Regions from separate parts of the Aliamphritea spongicola genome, predicted to be linked through region 2. Evidence: riboswitches for the same ligand, from Rfam matches in the RefSeq annotation. Region 2 holds a riboswitch; each other region holds the start of a gene.
The links. Region 2 has a riboswitch for cobalamin ahead of JYB63_RS05970 (DUF4198 domain-containing protein). Riboswitches for the same ligand answer to the same signal wherever they lie in the genome.
Positions count from the first base shown of each region.

Region 1: another riboswitch for cobalamin. It lies ahead of JYB63_RS08175 (TonB-dependent receptor plug domain-containing protein); the one in region 2 lies ahead of JYB63_RS05970 (DUF4198 domain-containing protein).
Region 3: another riboswitch for cobalamin. It lies ahead of bluB (5,6-dimethylbenzimidazole synthase); the one in region 2 lies ahead of JYB63_RS05970 (DUF4198 domain-containing protein).

Region 1 covers NZ_JAFIDL010000002.1:342,269-350,060, forward strand. Annotated here, with positions in the region: gene JYB63_RS08175 (TonB-dependent receptor plug domain-containing protein) at 1-1,840, opposite strand, end outside; cobalamin riboswitch at 1,983-2,200, opposite strand; gene JYB63_RS08180 (gamma-glutamylcyclotransferase family protein) at 2,459-2,929, shown strand; gene JYB63_RS08185 (exodeoxyribonuclease III) at 2,979-3,746, opposite strand; gene pyrE (orotate phosphoribosyltransferase) at 4,025-4,666, shown strand; gene JYB63_RS23505 (hypothetical protein) at 4,747-4,872, opposite strand; gene JYB63_RS08195 (DUF748 domain-containing protein) at 5,205-7,792, shown strand, end outside.
Region 2 covers NZ_JAFIDL010000001.1:1,286,297-1,294,088, reverse strand. Annotated here, with positions in the region: gene rlmF (23S rRNA (adenine(1618)-N(6))-methyltransferase RlmF) at 1-250, shown strand, start outside; gene JYB63_RS05990 (sensor domain-containing diguanylate cyclase) at 492-1,400, shown strand; gene hisC (histidinol-phosphate transaminase) at 1,468-2,535, opposite strand; gene queE (7-carboxy-7-deazaguanine synthase) at 3,014-3,655, opposite strand; gene JYB63_RS05975 (methyl-accepting chemotaxis protein) at 3,973-5,829, shown strand; cobalamin riboswitch at 5,957-6,246, shown strand; gene JYB63_RS05970 (DUF4198 domain-containing protein) at 6,357-7,163, shown strand; gene cbiM (cobalt transporter CbiM) at 7,220-7,792, shown strand, end outside.
Region 3 covers NZ_JAFIDL010000004.1:128,179-135,970, forward strand. Annotated here, with positions in the region: gene JYB63_RS14070 (NAD-dependent succinate-semialdehyde dehydrogenase) at 1-1,222, opposite strand, end outside; gene JYB63_RS14075 (CaiB/BaiF CoA transferase family protein) at 1,351-2,556, opposite strand; gene JYB63_RS14080 (acyl-CoA dehydrogenase) at 2,575-3,762, opposite strand; gene JYB63_RS14085 (sensor domain-containing diguanylate cyclase) at 4,017-5,129, shown strand; gene bluB (5,6-dimethylbenzimidazole synthase) at 5,117-5,872, opposite strand; cobalamin riboswitch at 5,918-6,115, opposite strand; gene JYB63_RS14095 (BatD family protein) at 6,240-7,792, opposite strand, start outside.

The DNA of each region.
Region 1 (7,792 bases), on a different contig from region 2:
TACCGACTGTAAAGTTAATGCCTTCAGTGCCAAAGCCATAAACTTCTTCGTAATCTTCATCAAACAGGTTATTTACCTTGGCAAAGATTTCTACATTATCGGAGTAGGCGTGTGTCACCGCAAGGTTCGCAAGGGTATAGCTGTCCAGTGTGACCCTGCGATTACCGCTTAGCGCGAACACTGTGTCGTATTGTTTACCGTTATATTGCAGTCCGCCGCTGATCCGGGTTTTGCCATTCGCCAGCAGCTGGCTGGCGTTCAGGCCTGCGATATGTGTGGCCCGGCGAATCAGTTGCTGATCATCAGCATCGGTTGCGTCGTTATAGGTGTAGCTGGCGGTCAGGCGCAGCCGGTCGGTTGGATTCAGGGTTGCGGTTAACTCCAGACCTTTAATGTCAGATGTGCCCGCCTGATTGGTAGCGGTTGTGGCGTTTGTGCTGATCAGATCTTCCACATCAGTATCGAACAGCGTCACGTCGATATAGCCGTCAATGTCGCTGAAGTGGTATTCGAGGCCCAGATCTGTGGTGGTGTTTTTCTCCGGTTTCAGGTCCGGGTTGCTGGTAAAGGTAGAGGTTGAACCAAACAGCTCAAACAGGGTTGGGTTCTTGATGCCGGTGCCACGGCTGGTGTGCAGGCGCCAGTCATCATTCAGCCAGGCAGCAAAGCTGAAACGGTATGTATCGGTATCGCTGAAGCGGTCATTCAGATCACGGCGGCCGGCAACCGTGAAGTAGTAAGTTTCGTCCAGATTCAGGCCGTATTCGGCAACCAGTCCGGTGCTGTCGGTGCTCTGTTTAACCGTTGAATACGTACTGCTGTAATCAAAGTCTTCATCTTCTCGTTCCGCGACAAAGGTCAGGCGGTGTTCTGCAGCATCTGTATGGATGAAGTAGTTACTCTGATAATCAAGTTTGCGCTTTTTTCCAAGCGCATCGGAGTTGAAGGTGGAGGAAAAGCTCTCTGTGCGGCTTTTTGTGACGGCGTAGCCGATTTCCTGTTGCCAGTCGCCGTCCATCAGATCCAGTTTGGCGGAAACCCGTCCGGAGTTTTGTTGCCGTTCAGCGTGGCTGTCATCATCGATAATTGTGCCGGTGTTAAAGTCAGATTTATCGGTTTCCTGAAAAGCGTCTACGTGCCGTAATACCAGATTCAGTTCCAGGTTGTCTGTGGCCTGCATGCCCCCTTTAAAGTTCAGGGTGCTGTTGCTGTAGCCGTCTTTTTCACTGTTGCCCCGGTCGCTGCTGGCGGCGGATATACCGTCACTGTCGAGCAGTGAACCGCTCAGTGCCAGGTTATATTCATCGTCACCACCCTTGAGGGTGAAGCTTTGCTGGTTGGTGTTGTAACTGCCGGTTGCGAAAGTGACGCTACCGTTCAGTGGGCCTTTACCTTGTTTGGTGATGATGTTGATCACCCCGCCAACCGCATCGCTGCCCCAGATAGCGCTTTGGGCACCGCGCAGCACTTCGACCCGTTCGATATCCAGGCTGAGCAGATCGGCAAAATTAAATTCGGCAACGGTACTGTTGTCGTTTACTTCAACACCGTCAATCAGTACCAGGGTCTGGTTAGCTTCTGCGCCACGAATCCGTATCTGTGTTGTGCTGCCAATCCCGCCGGTACGGCTAACTGCCAGCCCCGGTACTTCGCGCAGGGCTTCTGTTACCAGGGTGATCTGGTTGTTTTCCAGGTGCTCGGCATCAATGATACTGACAGCAGACCCGGTTTCTTCACGGCTGGCTTCAACCTTGGACGCGGTGATGATGATTTCCTGCGCCTGGGCAGAAACAGTGGTGCCGGCCAGCAGGCAGGCTAACAATGAGTGTCGTAATTGCATAAAGCACCTGTGTTGTCGTGTAACTGGCGTCCGCGCAAGCGAACAGACGTGACAGCACAGGGTGGCGGCACGTTCAGCAACAATAGATTTATGTATTGTCACCGTTACGTTTTCCGCCCAACACAGCGCCCCGCAATGTTAGTAGGTGACGATCGGAATGGCAGGTCTCCTGGCTTGCAGGTCTGCGTATATGTTCAGCCTTCCCGGTTTCTCCAGTGGCCTGAGTCGAACAAACAGAATTCGCTGCATACAGTTACGGGGGTAGCTAGGGGTGAGGTCTCTGTGGCGACAGATGCCTTTTCCTATTCCCATTTTAATCCGTCGGAAAGTGTTGCGGCTGCCATCTGTGGTGGCCGGAAAGCTTCCCTGAAGAACCATTCTCGCGGGCATGTTACAAATTTGTTATACGAATGCAATGATCCGGAACAAATGTGTCGAAAAACAGGTAATGTCTTGTCTGATAACGACGTTTCGCAGAAAAAATGTGCCTTCCTGCACAGGCGCTTCTGACCCTTACACACGACATTACTTTCATCGTTCCGCGAAGGCGATTATTATCACCCCCTTGCCGCCGGGCGGTCCGGCGGACAGAGAATGTGAATAAGTGACGGTAATCTCATGTCGACCAATATTTTTGTTTATGGTGTGCTGCAATATGACGAGCTGGTGCAGCAGCTGACCGGTAATACGTTTCAGAAGGTATCTGCAGAATTACTGAACCATCAGCGCCTGACTCTGCATATGGAAGGCTGGTCGGATCTGGGGGTGGCGGTGCCGTCACCGGGTAATCAGATTCAGGGCTCTGTATTGCTGGAAGTCGATGATGAGTCGCTGGCGATTCTGGATGACTTTGAAGAAGCCGACGTGGGATTGTATATGCGCAAGCTGGCCATTATCCGTCTGGAAGACGGTCAGGAAGCACAGGTGTTTGTATATGCCGGTACGCCTAAGTCCCGTGAGTTTTTGCAGGGCGAATGGGATGAGCAAAGCTTTATCAGCCAGCATTATGACAGCTATAAGGAAGAGATTATTCCTGCCTTTCTTGAGGAGCGTGCACTGCGTCGGGCCGCGAAGAAGGATGCTGAATAACAGCATGAACTGATACAAAAATGCCGGCGTATGCCGGCATTTTTATGTGTCAGATATCGTAATCGATAATCACCGGTGCGTGTGCCGAGAAGGCTTTTTCCCGGTAGATACGGGCAGACTTGATGGTTTTGCGCAGGTTTGCTGTGGTGATCTGGTAATCCAGACGGGCACCTTCGTTCAGTTCCCGGGCACGGTTGTATTCCGGCCACCAGGTGTACTGATGATCAGCGTGGTTCACCTGACGGAAGGCATCCACATAGCCCATCTCATCAAATATATCCGCCATCCATTCCCGTTCGTGGGGCAGGAAACCGGATACGCTCTGATTCACGTACCAGTTACTCAGGTCAACGGGTTTGTGAGCAATGTGAAGCGGGCCACAGAAGATAAACTCACGGCGTTTGCGCAGGGTTTTAGTCAGGTGCCCCGCCAGCAGGTCCATGTATTCTTCTTTTTCCGCCTGGGCTTCATCGCTCTTCAGGCCGGATGGCATGCTCCATGAGGCAACGCTGACTTTATCAAAGTCTGCCTGAATGAAACGGCCGTGGAAGTCGCACTGTTCAAACCCCAGCCCGGTCATAATGGCTTTGGGAATTTCACGGGTGTAAATGGCTACACCGCTGAAACCGTCCTCGAAGGCATCAAAGAAATAGGCTTCATAGCCTTCGGGATGAAAACGGTCCGCATCCAGCTGATACTCTTTTGCGCGCAGATCCTGCAGACACACAACGTCTGCGTCCTGCTGGACCATCCAGTCGAAAAAACCATTATCGGCAGCCTGTTCAATACCTTGGGTATTGAAGGTGATAACGCGCATAGAACAAAAATCCTGAAAAAAGTATCAAATGTATGAAAGATTACTATCGAGCCCGCATTGTATAAGGGATGCGGCGAAAATTGAATTGATTTCATACCGGCTTTGGTGAATTTTCAGATTCAGTCTGGTGAATAAAATTGCTCTGAAGCAAGTCTGCAGACATTTAAAACTGCCGTTTGAGGTTTGGGTAGTGGGAATATGCGTGGAATTCCATGGAGAGACAGACGTTAATCCTGTATGATGCGCGCAATTTTTAACCAGTCACCGGGAAAGCCAGCATGCAGGATTATCAGAGAGAATTTATTGAATTTGCCATCGACAAAGAAGTGCTACGTTTTGGCGAGTTTACTCTAAAGTCGGGCCGTACCAGCCCGTACTTCTTTAATGCAGGTCTGTTTAACAGCGGTGAAGCACTGGCCCGTCTGGGACGCTGTTATGCGGCGGCCATCCAGCAATCCGGTATTGAGTATGATGTGCTGTTAGGCCCTGCGTATAAAGGTATCCCGCTGGCCGCCACTACCTGTGTAGCGCTGGCCACCGACTTCGGTCAGGACGTGCCTTACGTATTTAACCGTAAAGAAGCTAAGAGCCACGGTGAAGGCGGTAATCTGGTAGGTGCGCCCCTGGAGGGCCGGGTACTGATCATTGACGATGTGATTACCGCCGGTACTGCTATCCGTGAAGTGATGACTATTATCGAGCAGGCCGGTGCGACGCCGGCAGGTACAGTTATTGCTCTGAACCGTCAGGAAAAGGGTAAAGGTGAACTATCTGCAATTCAGGAAGTTGAACGTGACTACAACATGCCGGTTGCTTCAATTGTATCGCTGGAAAATGTCCTGACCTATCTGGAAGAGCAGGGTAATAAAGCTCAGCAGGTGGATGCGATCCGCGCCTACCGTGAAGCCTACGGTATTTAATACCGGGCTGGTCTTTCAGCCAAAAAAAACACCGCCAAGGCGGTGTTTTTTTATGTCCGGCGAAACCGCCAGCTCAGTAATTACCACTGCATGATGGTAGTCAGTGCAATAGGGACCGGCATCGTAATCCAGGCCAGTGCGGCCAGATTGATGATGAACCAGATTGGTCCTGAGCTGTCACGGAAGTTTTCGTCATGATCGGCCATGATCTCACCCTTTAATTGGCAATTTTTTAGGGCAACGGCGGTGTTTATAAACGGCATTAAACCGTGGCAATACGGGATTGCACTGGGGACACCCTGTTGCATGCATAGAACTGTTACTGCGTGAAGTTATGCGGCGCACTTTTTTCAGACACTGCGGGTAGGCGTTAAGGCCGGATTCGCAGGGTCTTAAGTATCTTGTCATGACTTCAGTCGCAGGGGATTCTATCAGTTAGCGAAGGGCGGCGGTAGTTAGCGGCTGGAGGAATTACACTTGTGTGTGATACTTTCCTTTCAGCACATGTTTTTTGAGCGTTTTCAGTCAGGTACTTCTTATGCGTATGCATTTCGCCGTTAAAGTCATTCTTGCCATTATTCTGTTGATAAGTCTGTTACTGCATTCCGCCGTGTATATCGGTCGGGATCTGGCGGCGGACTGGCTGTTGGATCAGGGCGCGGAGTATGCGGGGATTGAACGCCTGAAAATTGGCTGGCTGACCGGTGTAGTGCGTCTTGAAGGGGTTGATGTACGGACTCCCGGGCAGCGGGACCTTAAACTGGAATCCCTTTACCTTAAGATTGATCTGGCAGCGCTGACTGAGCAACGGGTCTGGATCCGCCAGCTTAATATTCACGGACTCTACGGCGACATCACCCAGCACACCGAAGGTGAGCATAAAGGGGCGCTGCAGATCGGACCGGTGCTGATTCCGGCAGCGACTGAAGAACCTGCAGCAGAAGAAGATACCGGCAGCTCCGAATGGCAGGTGGGTATCAGCCAGCTGAGTATCAGTCAGCTGGACTGGAAGACCGATTTACCCGCTCAGAAGCACCATCTGGTGCTTGCCGAGGCAGGACTGGAAGGTTTGTATTTCTGGGCCCCCCGTCATGCCAGTACACTGAACCTTGCCGGTAACCTGAACGGCGCTGACTTTTCTGTCGGCGGGGATGTTGTTGCCCTGGCTGAAGATAAGTTTGCCAATCTTAAGCTGACCATCGCACCGCTGACGCTGCAGGCATTCACGTCTAAGGCTGTGCCGGGGCTGAAGGGTAATTTAAGTACTGATCTGACCGTGCACCTTAAACTCAGCGGCGATGATATTCATCTGCAGCAAACAGGTTTGCTGAAACTGGAAGATTTCAGCTGGCAGAGTGACGGTGTGGATTTGCAGCAACAGGCAGTGAGCTGGCAGGGGCAGATTGATGCCGCGGTCGTTGGCGGAGGACTTAAAGATGCCAGCCTGGACGGTGCTATAAAGGGTTCTCAGACCCAACTTAAGCTGGGAGATGTTCAGCAGGCGGACCTGCAGTCGCTCAGCTGGAAAGGAAAGATTGATGCCACCATGGAGTCGTTACAGCACAACGGTGCGTTACAGCTGGATAAGGTGCGCTGGCAGGATACCGGGCTGGATGTGCAGCAACAGCAGCTCAGCTGGAATGGCGGTCTGACCGTTAAACTGCCAGGTCAGCAGTTAAAGAGCCTTAAACTGGACGGTAAAGTAGCCGGTACCGGTACACAGGTTGAACAGGGCAGTGCGCTGCAACTGGCGTTGCAGAGCCTGAGCTGGCAGGGCAATGTTGCCCTTGATAACAGCGGTAAGGCTGCTGAGGGTGATGCTGAAGCCACTGCTCAGCAGGATTTAGCCGTTACCGGTGAAAGCCTGCAACTTGAAGGTCTGAAAGTGCATAACCGTAAGGTCACTTCCGATCTGCTGATGCTGGCAAAAATATCGTTGCAGAAGCTGAAGTTTGAGCAGAAGAGCGGCAGCGGTGATGATGGGATGCGAGTACAGCTGGCTGAAACCGCCCTGTCAGGCATTGTGGCTCAACATAAGAAACCGCTGAGTAAAATCAACAGCCTGCAGTTGCGGGAGCTGGCCTATGATTCCCGGGGGGATGTGACCATCAGTAAGGTTACCCTGCGTGATACTCAAAACCATGTTGTCATTGCCAAGGGCGGTAAACCCGCAGTGATTGATGGCTATCTGGAAGCGCTGAGCGGTCTGGCGGGAGAACCATCAGCGGAAGCTGCAGACACGAAAAACAGCAAAAAACAGGCACCTGCCGGCCCTGCAATGCGGGTGCGTATCGGTGAAATTGCCCTGGCCGGTAAGAATCAGGTGTTGTTTACCGACAACAACGCAGACCCTGCGTTTAAAGGCGATATTCTGATCAAGTCAGCCAGCCTGAAACAGTTGGATACCGCCAGCAAGAAATCTTCGCCATTTACGGCCGACATCGAACTGAAACCTTTTACCAAGCTGAAGCTCAGCGGTAAAACCAATCTGGCCGGCGGTGGCGGTGATGCGGACTGGGATGCATCCCTTACCCAGCTGGAGTTACCGCGCTTAAGTCCCTACGCGATTGAAAATATCGGTTACTTTATTGAAAACGGCCAACTGGAGCTGACCAGTAAAGGCACCCTGCGTAACGAGCAGATTGAGGGTGAAAATAATATTGTGATTAACCGGCTGTCCGTTGATCCGGTGAATCAGGACAAGGTAGCAGGCTTTACCAAGCAGCTGTCGATGCCGCTGGGTACGGCGATCATGATCCTGCAGGATGATGACGATAACATCGAACTGGATGTGCCGATCAGCGGGTCTCTGTCTGATCCTGATTTCGGGCTGGACAGTGTGGTTAAAATTCTGGCCGGCAAAGGCCTTAAGCAGGCTGCGTTCAGCTTTCTGGCTAAATCCTTACAGCCTTACGGGGCACTGATCAGTCTGGCGGAAACCGCCATCGATGCTGCCTCTGACGGTACCTTTATCAATCTTGAGCCGGTGGCGTTTACACCGGGATCAGCCCAGCTGAACAACAAGGCCCGGGATTATCTGGGTAAGGTTGAGTCCATGCTGAAAGAGCGTAAAGGCATGCGGCTGAATATCTGCGGACAGGCGGTATCCCAGGATGCTGCGTTACT
Region 2 (7,792 bases):
AGGCGGCGAGGCTGAGTTTATAGGCCGGATGATCCGGGAGAGCAAAGATTTTGCCGGGCAATGCCTGTGGTTTACCAGTCTTGTTTCAAAGCAGGATAATTTGCCCCGCCTTAAGCAGCAGCTTAAAAAAGCAGGGGCTGCTCAGGTACGGGTTGTTGAAATGGCGCAGGGGCAAAAAATCAGCCGCTTTATTGCCTGGACGTTTTTGAATAAAGATCAGCAGCAGGCATGGACGAAAGACTGGTCTTGAAGACATAGTATTACGTCAGGTAAACGTTGCCTAACTGATGGAAAACCTGAGTAATTTAGTATCTGCGGATCAACCTGATGGGTGAAAATATTTCAGGTCGGCGATAAATATCTGAATTACAAAACCCATAATGGGATATCGTGTGCTGCATAACCGTGATCAGAAGAGGGAAGCGGTTGCACCTGCCTAGCAAGTGAATGTAAGGTCTTAGGTATACTGTTCAGGGATAAGAGGCGATTAAATGCACAAATCGAATGTTCTTCAGTCACGTATTGATGCGCTATTGAATGTACTCTCTGAGGATGTTCTGGTACTGAGTCAGACCGGAGCCATTATCTTTTCTTCTCACAGCAATTCTTCGTTACCCTGGGGTGGCGATGATGCCTTGCTGGGTAAAAATCTTGCAGATATCTTCCCGGACTCTATTACCGAATCCTTGCAGGGCATGATCGATCAGGCCCTCAGCCACAACAAGGTGCTGACGAAAGAGATTCTCCTGGATCCTGCCCATATTCCTTATCTTAGAGATCAGGGCATGAAGACTGCCTGCTGGGTTGAAGCTCGGCTGGCCCCGTCTGCCGGTGATGAGCCGAGTGTCGTATGCCGGATTGAAGATATCTCCCAGCGTAAAAAATCTGAACGGGAGCGTTCCCGGGTACACCGTGATCTGTTAACGGGCATGTATAACAAACAGGCCTTAATGCCGGTGCTGGCACAGTCTATGGCGCAGGCGCAGCGTTATGACTGGATCTGCAGCCTGATGATTATCAGCGTGGATAACCTGCAGGATATTAATGATAAGTATGGCTGGGATGCCGGTGATGACATTCTTAAAGCAATGGCTGTTTCACTGAATCAGATGAAGCGTACCGCAGACTTCCTGGCTCGTGTGGGTGAAGATGACTTTGCCATTCTGTTACCGGAAACCAACGAAGCACAGGGTGTGTTGGCGGCAGACCGGGTGAAGAAGATGGCTGCTGAGCTGGCACAGGATGCAGAGGTGTCCAGTGTGCCGTTTACCCTGAGTGTCGGGGTGGCAACCCTGAATGATGAGGATGACAACGCTGAAGTCATGTACGCCCGTGCTGACGGCTATCTGCGTGAAGCGAAAGCTCTGGGAGATAGTATTATCGGTGATCTGGAATCCTGATCAGACTGATTTTTAAGCATTAAAAAAGGCGCCGGGTGGCGCCTTTTTTGTATCCCTTTCGGAGTGATTAACCGGTGATTCCCGGGTAATCTTTCAGGGCGTTGACCAGGGCGGTCATTTCTTCATCGGTTCCGATGGAGATACGCAGGTAATTTTCAATGCCCGGCTTCTTGAAGTGCCGGACCAGCAGGTTTTTACCGCGCAGGTAGGTCATCAGATCAGCACCGGCAATCCGCTGGTGGCTGGCAAACACAAAGTTACTGGCCGATGGGATAACGTTGAAGTCCAGCGCTTCCAGCTGTGCTGTTGTCCATTCACGGCTGTTGATGATTTTCTGCGTAGTGGCCTGAAAATAGGCTTCGTCTTCAATAGACGCGACTGCGCCGGCAATTGCCAGACTGTCCAGCGGGTAAGAGTTGAATGAGTTTTTAACCCGCTCCAGGCCGTCGATCAGATCTTCATGACCCAGTGCGTAGCCTACCCGTAAGCCAGCCATGCTGCGGGATTTCGAGAACGTCTGAATGACCAGTACGTTGTCATATTTACGGACCAGTTCAACGGCAGATTCGCCGCCAAAGTCGATGTAAGCCTCATCAACAATAACCAGTGACTCAGTATTCACCTTTAACAGCGCTTCAATCTGTTCCAGTGGCAGTACCCGGCCTGTCGGGGCATTCGGGTTGGCAAAAATAATGCCGCCGTTTGGCTGCTCATATGCCTTCAGGTCAATGTTGAAGTCCTGATCCAGTGGTAACTGCGTGTAGGCAATGTCGTACAGGTTGCAGTACACATCGTAAAAGCTGTAGGTGGTTTCCGGCAGCAGAATAGGATGTTCCTGACGGAAAAATGCCATAAATGCCAGCGCCAGTACCTCATCAGAACCGTTGCCCACAAAGACATTTTTATAGTCCAGGCTGAAATAATCCTTCAGGGCATTCTTCAGCAGCGTGGCTTCAGGATCGCAATAAAGTTTCAGCCGCTCTTTAGGGTAATCATTCAGAGCAGCGATAGCATGGGGCGATGGCGGATACGGGTTCTCGTTAGTATTGAGTTTGATTAAACCGCTTTGCTTTGGCTGCTCACCGGGTACATAAGGGGTGAGCGAATTGATTGCCGGGCTCCAGTACTTACTCATCTTGATTCACTATTCAGAAGGTTGATTACGCCTGATTACGCATAAGTCGCGCACATAAACAGGCCGGCTAGGATAGCAAAGAATGTGGGCAGCTGACAGAGGTTGAAAAAACGGGTGCGAAGATTGTGTAAAAGTGGCTTGGAACTGAATGATAAATGTAAGTGGGGGAAGGGGGAGCAGCTTCTTCCCAGAGAGGGGAAGCTCTGGGAAGAAACTACTTTTACTACATAAAGGGGTCTTGCAAGAACGTTGATGTACAGAGTTAGAGAAGGGAGTTTTCAATAAGTTCAGTGCGAATTCGATTTTTTTGCATTTTTTCGCAAAAAAAATGTACTCGCTGCATGTCATATTTCATGCAGTTTTTAACTATGTCAGGCAAATATTTGAAAATGCTCTGTATTCTGTCTCTGTATAACAGACCCTATGAGGGCAAAAAAATTTCAGATTTTTTTAAAAACTTTCTGAAATCCGCAATTTTTCAGTCAATTCCGATGAATTTATGGGTCTGCAGGCTCAGTTTCCACTGCGGATGTGCCATGCAGTATTCAACAGCGGCTTTGGTGTTGGCGGTCTGTAAGGCATCGTCCAGTGGCTGCAGGTAATAGTTGTCAAACTCCAGGTCTCTGAAGCGTTCCGGCATGGCCTGGCTTTGCGGGTAGACCAGCTTCAGTTCATGGCCGCGGGTCTGGACAATTTCAGATGCGCCCTTTGGGCTGACGCAAATCCAGTCAACGCCTTCAGGAACCGGTAAAGTGCCGTTGGTTTCCAGTGCGATTTCCAGACCTTCTGCTTTAAAAGCGGTGATCAGGGCTTCGTCCAGCTGCAGTAAGGGTTCACCGCCGGTGCAGACAACATAGGGCACGCCTTCATTGTTCAGTGGCCAGAAGCTGCGTACTTTTTTAGCCAGTTCTTCCGGGCTGCGAAATTTACCACCGTTCTGGCCGTCAGTGCCTACAAAGTCAGTATCACAGAAATCGCAGATCGCTTTAGCGCGGTCCTGTTCCCGGCCGGACCACAGGTTGCAGCCGGTAAACCGGCAGAATACCGCCGGACGGCCCGCCTGAGCACCTTCGCCCTGCAGGGTGTAAAACATCTCTTTGACACTGTAAACGGAACGCATAACTAATCTCTCTGAATGGCAGCGGGCAAGTCTACACCGGGGTGATTTTTGTGCAATGGTTTTTGCAGAATCCGCAACGGATTAGCGGTTGCGATTAATCCCCAAACTGGGGAAAACCTTCTGGATAATTGGTAACCACCGGCTAGTTTAGAATGATCTGGTAAAGGATTTTGGTCGCAGGAGATTATCCGGCCGACTGGTGATGATACCACTGACTGATGTGTGCAGGAGTCATTCGGTGCACCAGACCAGAGTTTCGCCCGGCTGCCGCAGGAAGCGTCAGCCGGCTGATCAGTTGTCTTAATATGGAGTGTTGTATGACTATCAAGAACAAACTTATTCTATTGCTGACGATCGTGCTGATGTCGGTTGCAGCGCTGTTCGGTTTGCTGATGTATTCCCTTAATACCCTGAATGATCTGCGTGAGAGTGAGTCCCTGGTGGGTAAACTTAAACAGGAGCAGTTGGCGATGGGGCTGTATGAGCAGGCCTTTGTCACTACCCTGCAGACAGATGCTGAAGCAAATTTTGTGCAGGCAAAAACACGCTTTAGTGAACATCTGGTTACAGCAATCGGACAGTTAGATGGTGATACCCAGAGTTCACTGCAGAATCTTAACAGCTATTTTATGGAATATGATGCCAGCTTTATTAAGGTGGCGAATCTGCTTAAAACCATTGGCTTGAATGAAAAAGAAGGCTTAAGGGGTGGCTTGCGTGGTGCAGTGCATGCGGCTGAAAAAAATGTGCAGACCATAAACAGTAACGAACTGTATGTGCGCATATTACAGCTACGCCGTAATGAAAAAGATTTCATTATCCGTTCTAACGAAAAATACCTGACCAAGTTTAACGGCAACTTTGATAAAGCGGTTGCGGTGGTTCGGCAGGTAGACTTCAGTCAGTCTCAGCGGCAAACTACCCTTGATTTGCTGAACGACTATAAGCGCCAGTTTGTAGCCCTGGTGGCGGCACGTAAAACTCTCGGGTTAACTGCTGATACCGGTTTACGGGGCGTTATGTTGCAACAGGGGAATCAGACCCAGGCAACACTGGATGAGATTAATGTCACGTTGCAGGCCCATGTGGCGGCTGAGGTTTCCCGGGTGCAGATGTTGGCGGTGGCCATCGTCATTGCTGTGGCATTGATTGTGGGTGTCGCTGTTGCACTTATTTCCCGGAGTATTCTGGTGCCAATCTCCCGGCTGGCCAGCTGTATGCAAAAAGTCAGTGCCAGTAAGGATATGACATTACGCTATGAAGGCAGTAATCGGGATGAGCTGGGTAAAATGGGCAGTGATTTTAATGCCATGATGGCCATCTTCCAGACGCTGATAGGGGATGTGGTTAAAGCTATCGGGCATTTGCAGTCCTCCTCAGAACAGCTGGCCAGGAGTGCTAACTCTGCCGCAGTAGATCTTCAGAATCAGCAGGATGAAGTCGTGCAGATTGCCAGTGCAGTTCACGAGATGGAAGCCGCCATGGCCGAAATTGCCGGCAATACTGAGAATACTTCGGCAACCGCCCGGAATTCTTTGCAGCAGGCAGAGCAGAGTAAAACCAGCAACGGCGAGCTGATTGGCAGTATCAGAAGTCTGGCGGATCAGGCCAGTGAAACTGACACCGAGGTTCAGACACTGCAGAAAGAAAGTGAAGAGATCGGCTCAGTGCTGGGAGTCATTAAGTCAATTGCTGAGCAAACAAACCTGCTGGCGCTGAATGCATCTATTGAGGCTGCCCGGGCCGGTGAGCAAGGGCGGGGATTTGCAGTTGTTGCTGATGAAGTACGTTCTCTGGCAGAACGGACTCAGGATTCGGCCAGTGAAATTGAAGGGATGATTTCTCAGTTACAGACCCGTACCAACCGTGCCACTGAACTGATGTCGGTGAGTCTCAGCCGGAGCCAGCAAAGCGCTGAGCATGCGGAGGCCAGCATTGATATGCTTGATACGATCACTCAGGATGCTGAAACCATTGTGGATATGACTGCCCAGGTGGCGGCTGCAACAGAAGAGCAGGCGAATGTGGCAGGGGAAATCAATCAGAATGTCGATAAAATCCGCCTGATTATTGATGATGCCAGTGCCCAGACACAACTGAATGTTACCGCCAGCGATGAAGTAGCCGCTCAGGCTCAGCAGCTGAAGCTGGCGGTGGGGCAGTTTGTTACCTGAAGTGTTCCCTTAAGTTATCTGTACAGCCGCTGTTCTGCGGCTGTTTTTTTCCCTTCTAAAGACCTTATTTTATTAAATTGCGACATTTAACAGGCGCTGATTGACAAGCTTTGAGCGGTGCAGGTATTGTGCGTTCACGTTATTGAGTTGCGTGTTAAACCACGCAGGAAAGTGCTGATTTTAAGCGCTCTCCGGGAAGTTGGTGCGTTAAGGCTTTGAAGCTGTTGCAGTATTGCCAAATATTACAGCCCCTGGTTAAGACAATCCCAACACTGCCCCCGCAACGGTAAATCGATAAAACTGTTTCATTGGCCACTGCGAGCAAATGATTCCCGTGAATCAGATGAGTGGGAAGGCGAAACAGGGGATGAGAATCCGTCGATGAGTCCGGATACCGGCTTGGTAACTTGTAATAACTGGGTGTTGCGGAGGGCTTCACCGAGGTGCAGTTTATTTCTTCCCACAGGGTGCTGCGCTGATTCCTCCCAACTCTGGCTGTATTTTTTTTCAGACGGAGCAAATCAAACGTGTTCAATTTCAAGCAGTTATCTGCCGCTTTAGTTTTAGGTTCTTCCCTGGTTGCCGGCACAGCGCAGGCGCATTTCCAACTGATCTATACCCCTGAGTCCTTGCGCGAAAAAGGTGGTGAAGTGGTTTTGAAAATGCCATTTACTCACCCTGCTGCCAGCGGTCACGTCATGAAAATGGGCGAGCCTCAGGAGTTTTTCATGGTCCGTAAGGGCAAGAAGACTGATCTGATGGATAAGCTGGAAGCGATTGAGTGGACCAGCGAAGTGGATACCGGCCCGGCATATGAAGCAACTGTTAAGTTGCGTGGCCTGGGTGACAATGTATTTGTCATGACGCCGGAACCGTACCTGGAGGCGGAAGAAGATATCTACATTCAGCAAATCACCAAGAACATTGTGAACGTTGGCAGCCTGCCAACGGACTGGAATGAAGAGCTGGGTCTGAAGGCGGAAATCGTGCCGCTGACCAAGCCATATGCAATTTATGAAGGCGGTACCTTTACCGGTGTAGTTAAAGGTAATGGCGAGCCGGTTCCGTTTGCGGAAATCGAAGTTGAATACATGAACTACGAGCCGGATATGGAAAATAACCGCTTTGCAGCTGAAGGCGAAATTACACCGCCGGCAGAAGCGTTTGTCACCATGACTATCTTTGCAGATGCTAACGGTACCTTCACTTTCGGTATCCCTAAAGCTGGCCACTGGGGCTTTGCTGCTCTGGGTGTAGGTCCGGATACTGAGTACGAAGGTAAAGAGTTGTCTCAGGATGCGGTTATCTGGGTTCAGGCTCACGAAGTTAAATAAACACTTAAACCGGCAACTCTGTACAGGGTTGCCGGTTTAACAGATCAGGAACAGCTATGCATATAGTAGACGGCGCGCTTTCCGAACCGGTTCTGGCCGGTGGTGCATTACTGGCGCTGGCCGGTGTGGCATACGGTCTGAAAAAGATGGACTACGAGCATCTGCCACAGGTGGGGGTTCTGTCCGCTGCGTTCTTCATTGCTTCTTATATTCACTTACCCATCGGCTTCTCCAGTGTTCACCTTATTCTTAATGGCCTGATTGGCCTGGCACTGGGCTGGGCGGCGTTTCCGGCGTTACTGGTTGCGCTGATTCTGCAGGCGGTTTTCTTTGGTTTCGGCGGCTTTCTGGTATTGGGGGTGAATACTTTCAATATAGCCTTGCCGGCGGTGATGGTGTATTTCCTCTGCAGGCATGGCATTGCGGCATCTTCACCACGGGTGGCTGCAATCTGGGGCGCAATCGGCGGTGCCGGAGCGGTGGCCGTGACTACGGTGATGGTTGCGGGTTCCCTGGCGTTATCCGGAGAAGCGTTCTGGCTGGCGGCTAAAGCAACCCTGATTGCGCACATTCCGGTGATGCTGGTGGAAGGTTTCGTCACTGCTGCGGCGGTATTGCTGATCCGTAAG
Region 3 (7,792 bases), on a different contig from region 2:
CCATCTGAATGGCTTCAGCTTCAGTCTCAAAACGGAACAGCGGTGCAATCGGGCCGAAGATTTCCTCTTTTGCCACCCGCATCTTCGGCGTCACATCCGCCAGCACCGTCGGTTCAAAGAAGTTACCGCCCAGTTCATGGGGCTGACCGCCGCACAGTACACGGGCGCCCTTTTCCACCGCATCGTTCAGCATGCCGGTGACTTTTTCCACTGCCTGACCGTTGATCATCGGGCCCTGCTGGAAATTACCTTCCAGGCAGTTGCCGGTTTGCAGCTTCGCCACTTCAGCGGCATACATGGCGGCAAACTCTTCATACACACCGCTCTGCACCAGCACCCGGTTCGCACAGACACAGGTCTGGCCGGCATTACGGAATTTAGAGGCAATGGCCCCCTGCACGGCCTTATCAAGATCAGCATCGTCGAAAATGATCAGCGGTGCGTTACCGCCCAGCTCCAACGACATCTTCTTCACGGTATCGGCACACTGGCGCATCAGCTGCTTGCCCACTGCCGTAGAGCCGGTGAACGAAAGCTTACGCACCACCGGGCTGTCGGTCAGGGTTTTACCCACTTCCACCGGCCGTTTAGTGGTCACCACATTCAGCACGCCGGCGGGAATGCCCGCCCGTTCAGCCAGCACCATCAGCGCTAGCGCTGACAATGGTGTATCTTCTGCAGGTTTCAGCACCATGGTGCAACCAGCAGCAAGGGCTGGCGCCGCTTTACGGGTGATCATGGCATTCGGGAAGTTCCAGGGGGTTATCGCAGCCACCACGCCGATCGGCTCCTTGGTCACCATGATGCGCTTATCTGCAGCATGGGTTGGAATAACATCACCGTAAGTGCGCTTACCTTCTTCAGCAAACCACTCAATAAAGGATGCACCGTACAAAACTTCACCACCGGTTTCTGCCAGCGGTTTGCCCTGTTCAGCGGTCATCAGCAACGCCAGATCATCCTTGGCAGCCACGATCAGCTCATACCATTTACGCAGTATCGCCGCCCGCTCTTTCGCGGTTTTCGCCTTCCATAACGGCAACGCTGCATTAGCGGCATCAATGGCCCGCTGGGTTTCAACTGCCCCCATATCCGGTACGGTGGCCAGTTGTTCACCGTTCGCCGGGTTTAACACCGGGTTAACGCCAGTCTCATCGGCATCCAGCCACTGGCCATTAATATATGCCTGCTGACGGAACAGTTCCTGATCCTGTAAATTCAACACCTTATCTCCTGAATTCTCTGTGATATCCCTGCACGGCAGATGCCCCGGGCAACTGCAGGCAAAAATATCCGGTATAAAAAAACCGCCAGCGGGCGGTTTTCAGTATGAATAACCCGGCCTCAGCGTTAACTGATGACCCGGTCCTGACGTAATTTGGCAATCTCAGCGGCATCCAACCCCAGCTGCTGCAGCACTTCATCACTGTGCTCGCCCAGTAACGGCGATGCCGACTGATAGGTCACAGGTGTACCGGAAAACTTCACCGGGTTAGCCACACCGGGCACAGAGCCAATCTCCGGATGCTGCAGGTTCACCTTCATTTCCCGGTGCTGCACCTGAGGATCACTGAACACCTGATCCAGGGTATTAATCGGTCCGCACGGCACGCCACACCCTTCCAGCTGGGTCAGCCACCAGTCACTGCTGTACTGCTTCATCAGATGTTTAATCAGCGGAATCAGATCAGCGCGATTGGCGACCCGCTGGGGATTGGTGGCAAATGCCGGATTTTCAGCCAGATCCGCGGCACCGGCCAGTTCACAGAACGCCCGGAACTGACTGTCATTCCCCACCGCAAGAATGATATGACCATCCTCTGTAGCAAAGGCTTCATAGGGCACAATATTCGGATGGGCATTACCCAGCCGGGCCGGTGGCTGTTCCGCCACCAGATAATTCATCGCCTGATTGGCCAGCGCTGCGACCTGTACATCCAGCAGAGACATATCAATATACTGCCCTTCTCCGGACTGCTCCCGGTGCAGCAATGCCGCCTGAATGGCCGTCACTGCATACAAGCCGGTCATCACATCTGCCAGTGCCACACCCACCTTCATCGGCTGGCCTTCAGGTTCGCCGGTGACACTCATCAGGCCACCCATGGCCTGAATCATAAAGTCATAACCGGCCCGCTGTTTATAGGGGCCGTCCTGACCAAAACCGGTGATTGAGCAGTAAACCAGACGGGGGTTCACCGCTTTCAGGCTATCGTAATCCAGCCCGTATTTTGCCAGGCCACCGACTTTGTAGTTCTCAATAACCACATCCACTTCAGCAGCCAGCTTACGCACCAGTGCCTGCCCTTCAGCACTGGTGATATCTATCGCCACTGATTTTTTACCCCGGTTGGCGCTGTGATAATACGCAGCATCACCGGGGTTACCTTCTGCATCCTTAACAAACGGAGGCCCCCAGCGGCGGGTGTCATCACCACTGCCGGGACGTTCTACTTTAATGACTTCGGCACCGTAATCTGCCAGTGTCTGGCCGGCCCAGGGGCCAGCCAGTATGCGGCTGAGATCCAGTACCCGAATATGTGAAAGCGCGCCCATCGGAACCTCCCGCCTGAATTAGAAGAATGCCTGAATGCCGGTCTGCGCCCGCCCCAGAATCAGGGCGTGCACGTCATGGGTGCCTTCATAGGTATTCACCGCTTCCAGATTCATCACATGACGGATCACGCCGAACTCATCGGAAATGCCGTTACCGCCGTGCATGTCCCGGGACATCCGCGCAATATCCAGTGACTTACCGCAGTTATTACGCTTAAGCAGGGAAATCAGTTCAACCGGGCAGGCGTCCTGATCCATCAGGCGTCCCATCTGCAGACACGCCTGCAGACCCAGAGTAATTTCAGTCTGCATATCCGCCAGCTTTTTCTGGATCAGCTGGTTGGCTGCCAGCGGACGGCCAAACTGAATCCGGTCCAGCGTATACTGACGGGCACTGTGCCAGCAGAATTCTGCCGCGCCCAGAGCGCCCCATGCGATGCCGTAACGGGCCTTGTTCAGGCACCCGAACGGACCAGCCAGCCCCTGTACTTCAGGGAAGATATTTTCTTCCGGTACAAAGACATCATCCATTACGATTTCGCCGGTGACCGATGCCCGCAGGGAAAACTTACCCTCGATTTTCGGCGCACTCAGCCCCTGCATGCCCTTTTCCAGAATAAAGCCGCGTACCACACCGTCCAGCTTGGCCCAGACCACAAAGACATCCGCCACCGGTGAATTGGTGATCCACATCTTGGCGCCTTTCAGCTGATAGCCGCCGTCCACTTTTACTGCACGGGTTTTCATATTATTCGGGTCAGAACCCACATCCGGTTCGGTCAGGCCGAAACAACCGATCCACTCACCGCTGGCCAGCTTAGGCAGATACTTCATCCGCTGAGCTTCAGTGCCGTAAGTGTAGATAGGGTGCATTACCAGTGAAGACTGCACACTCATCGCCGAACGGTAACCGCTGTCTACCCGCTCCACTTCACGGGCAACCAGGCCGTAACACACATAATTCACATCCGCGCCGCCATACTGTTCCGGCAGGGTTGAGCCCAGTAAGCCCAGCTCACCCAGCTCAGGCATAATTTCAGTGTGGAAAATCTCATGGCGGTTTGCTTCAGTTACCCGGGGCAACAGTCGCTCCTGGCAGTACTCTCTGGCCGTGTCGCGCACCATGCGTTCTTCTTCGCTCAGCTGCGCTTCAACAGATAACGGATCCTGCCAGTCAAACGCCGGCTTTTTAACAGACTTACTCATGTTCATTGCCCCTGAAAATCGATGTTCGGATAACCCAAAAAATCGGAATAGAATCCATACTACCCCCCTCCCGCAGAGAGGGTACATACCCCTTATGGGTAGCACAGATTTATAATTACTGTATTAGCGGTCTATTTTCATAGATATTGAAAGACAATACGTTGATACAGATCTTGCCGGCTCTGGTTCCGGATGACTGAATCCGGCCGGAAGCTGTTGGCGTGACCGAAGTACTGACAGGTTAAGGTGATGAAATGACGTACACTTTCCCGCTTCCGGAAAACGAGTCTGAACGGCTGCTGGCGCTGGAAGACTACGATATTCTCGACACCCTTCCTGAACAGGCCTATGACGACATTGCCCGGCTGGCGGCCTTTATCTGCGGCGTAGACAAAGCCATGATCGCTTTTCTCGATGCTGAGCGGAAATGGCATAAAGCCCGCTACAACATCGCCGCTGAAGAAGTCCCCCGGGGCTTTGCTATCTGCTCCCGGACCATTATGGGAAGCGAACCGCTCATTGTTCCCGATACACTTGAAGATTCCCGGGTGAAAGATATCGGCATGGTCACCCATCCGCCCCATGTACGTTTTTACGCTGGCGTCCCGCTGATTGATGATGCCGGCATGGTACTGGGCACCCTCTGTGCAGTGGATACCCGGCCGCAGACGATCAGCGAAGAACAGACCCGCGCTCTGACTGCGCTGGGCAATCAGGTGATGCAACTGTTACGGCTAAGAAAGTCCCTCAAAGTGCTGGAAGCAAGGGAACGGCAGCTGTATGAATCCAGACAGCGGCTCGACAGCGCCAACAGCGAACTGCGCCGCCTGACCCTGACCGATGAACTCACCGGGCTGAATAACCGCCGCGCCTTTAACAGTGAACTCAGCCAGGAAATCCACCACGCAGGAATCCGGGAAACCCCGCTCAGCCTTCTGGTTATCGATATTGATCACTTTAAGATACTGAATGATAACCGCGGCCACAGCTTTGGTGATCAGGTACTGATCAGGGTTGCAGAACTGCTGCAACAACGGGTCCGGCATCAGGATTTCTGCGCCCGCTACGGCGGTGAAGAATTCGTCATACTCCTGCCGGACACCCCGTTGCAGGGAGCGTTAAAGCTGGCCGAAGCCTGCCGGCAAAGTATTGAGGAAAACGCCTTTGACGGTGAACAGCTGACCATCAGCATTGGCGTAGCCGAATACAAAGGCCAAACGGCAGAAGCTTTATTCGATAGCGCGGATAAAGCTCTGCTCGACGCCAAACGTCAGGGCCGTAACTGTATTGTTTCCGGATCAGCCACAAGCTCAACTACAGGCCAAGTCACAGTCACAGCCCCTGCGCCCAACCCTCAGAAGGACTGATGAGGAAAGTCAGCCTGAGACGCGATCGCTTCAGTAATGCTTTCCTGCCCCTCAGTATCCCGGTTACCCCACTGATCAAAATGCAGCAGGCTTTCCAGCGGTGCCCGGGGCAGCCAGCCGGCCGATTCAAGTTCCGGCCGTTTGTAGAAATGATCCACATAGCCAATACACAGATAGGCAACCGGTACGATATCCCGGGGAATTCCCAGTACATCCTGAAGTTTCTCCGGGTCCATAATGCTCACCCAGCCGATCCCCAACCCTTCAGCCCGGGCAGCTAACCAGAGGTTCTGTACCGCACACACACTGCTATACACATCCATTTCCGGAATATGGGTACGGCCGATCACTGTCGGGCCGGTGCGGCTGCGGTCGCAGGTAATACAGATATTCAGCGGTGACTCCAGAATGCCCTCGAGCTTCAGGGAGCGGTAGGTGTCCTGCTTCTCTTCAGGAAACATTTCTGCCGCTTCATCATGGGCCTTATCAAACAGACCTTTCACCTGCTGACGCACCCCGGCATCGCGGATCAGCATAAAATCCCAGGGCTGCATAAAGCCTACCGACGGTGCATGGTGAGCCGCATACAGCACCCTGCTGAGCACCTCATCAGGAATGCTGTCCGGCCGGAACTGCCCGCGCACATCCCGGCGGTTAAAAATGGTTTTATACAGACCGTCACGGTCCTGTGAAGTAAAGCGAATGGTTTCCTGATGCGGAAAATCAGTTGTTGCGTGCCCCATAGGTATTCCCCTTAATATGGTGGCGGTAAGTGCCTGTCCAAACACTTTTTCTGATACTTACAGGCCGGTCTTCTGACTCAGGATCAACTTCTGTAAACACCTTCCCGAGATCACTCAGTGGCTGGCAAATGCCTGTTTACAGAATCCCCTTCACAGCGTTGGGCACGTTCCGGACTCACACCGGATTCCCGATTCTCCCCTCACCGTTTAACGGTTCGGGGCACCTGTATGCGGATATAAATTGTCTGCCAGTGGTTATATAAAAATACCCGGCAGCGGGCAAGCACAAACCGCCGGTATACCGACCAGGATCAAACTATTCATGTTAACCCTGCCGAACCGAAAATAATCCAGCCCCGCTGATCGGTTACTGGCCTGGATAAAAAGCTGATAAACCGGCTGTTTTATCCTGCCCGGACTGCGGCCCGGGCAACTGCTTATGCAGCTCAGCCAAACCTCGGTTCAGTATATCCAGATCCGGCCCGGTGCTTTGAGACGAAGCAAACAGCGTCCGCTCCAAAAGCACCAGCTGTGCTGTCAGATCGTCACCGGCTATGGCCTTCAGCCCGGTGAAACCACTGGCCGGTAATAAACCCTCACGGTAACAGCGGTTACCCCAGTGCTGAATAGCGTGATGAATCTCCGCCAGTTGTTGCCCCGCCAGTGCCTTCTGTACATCGGAAAAACCATCCGGCAACAGGGTACGGGCAGGAAGCGTATCCGCTGCCGATACCTGCTGCATTGCTGTAAGTTGCCGGCGCTGTTTCAGCAACAGTGCAATCAGTGCCAGCACCAGACAGGCCCAGAACAGGTTCGCCCACAGCAGCCAGGAAGCCAGCGGCGCAGGCTGATAAATAATCTGCGGCTCAGCCTCCGGCAAAGGAGACGCCGGCGGTAACGGAACGGCTGGCTGCGCGGGTGCCGCAGGTGCACTGGCTGAACTGCCTGCTACTGCCGGTAATACTTCAATCGTCCGGGCTGGTAAACGGGCCTCTTCCGCCCGGTTTTCCGTACTGTTCCACCACTTAACGACCAGTTCAGGAATTTCAATCAGCCCGGGCTTAACCGGCACGAATGCCACACTGCGCTGGCGGGCATTGATGACTCCCCGGCTGTTGAGGTCTTCGGTATTCTGCAGGGGCTCTGCATAGACATTCATCCCGGGAATATCGGCAACTTCAAAAGTAGGCAGGCGGTCAGGGGCTGCCCCCACCGTTGCCAGTGTGATGGTGCGGGTCAGGGATTCGCCCAGACGGATCTGGTCCGGTAACTGACTCCAGCTTTCAGACAGATCCAGCTTGTTCGCCACCAGCCATTCCTGAGCAGCAAATTCCGCCGGGCGGGCTTTCACCTGAAGGGTTTCTGCCCCCATCTGTAAACGTACTTTCTGTGCAGGGCGGCCACTCAGCAGGTTCCGCCGGCCAACCTGAACATCAATACTCTGTGCCGGTATATTCAGCACACCGGCTTCACGGGGAAACACCGCATAAGCCACTTCGTAGACCCCGAAACGCCGGCCATTACGGGTGGTTTCATACTGGTTATCCCCCAGTTCAATGACCTGTGCTCCCAGCAGTTCAAACGGTTGCATTTCCAGCCCACCAACCGCCACACCGTAAAGTAACCGGCGGGTGACAATCACCTGTCCGTTCTCGAAAACCTCTGATTTATCCAGTGCCATCTCCACCCGCAAATCATCAGTAGAGTCTGTGGGCGGAGGCGGCGCAGTGGCTTCAATGGTGATAGGTTCACTGCGGGCACCTCCCAGCTCAAACGCCGGTATTACCAGCGTACCTTCCTGTTTCGGCGTCAGAATCAGCCGCCACTTAATGGTCCGGCTGATATCACCGTTCACGATTGAGGTATTACGCCCTACCGACCGGTTCAGCACCTTAAACAGCGGTTCCAGTAACGCAAAGT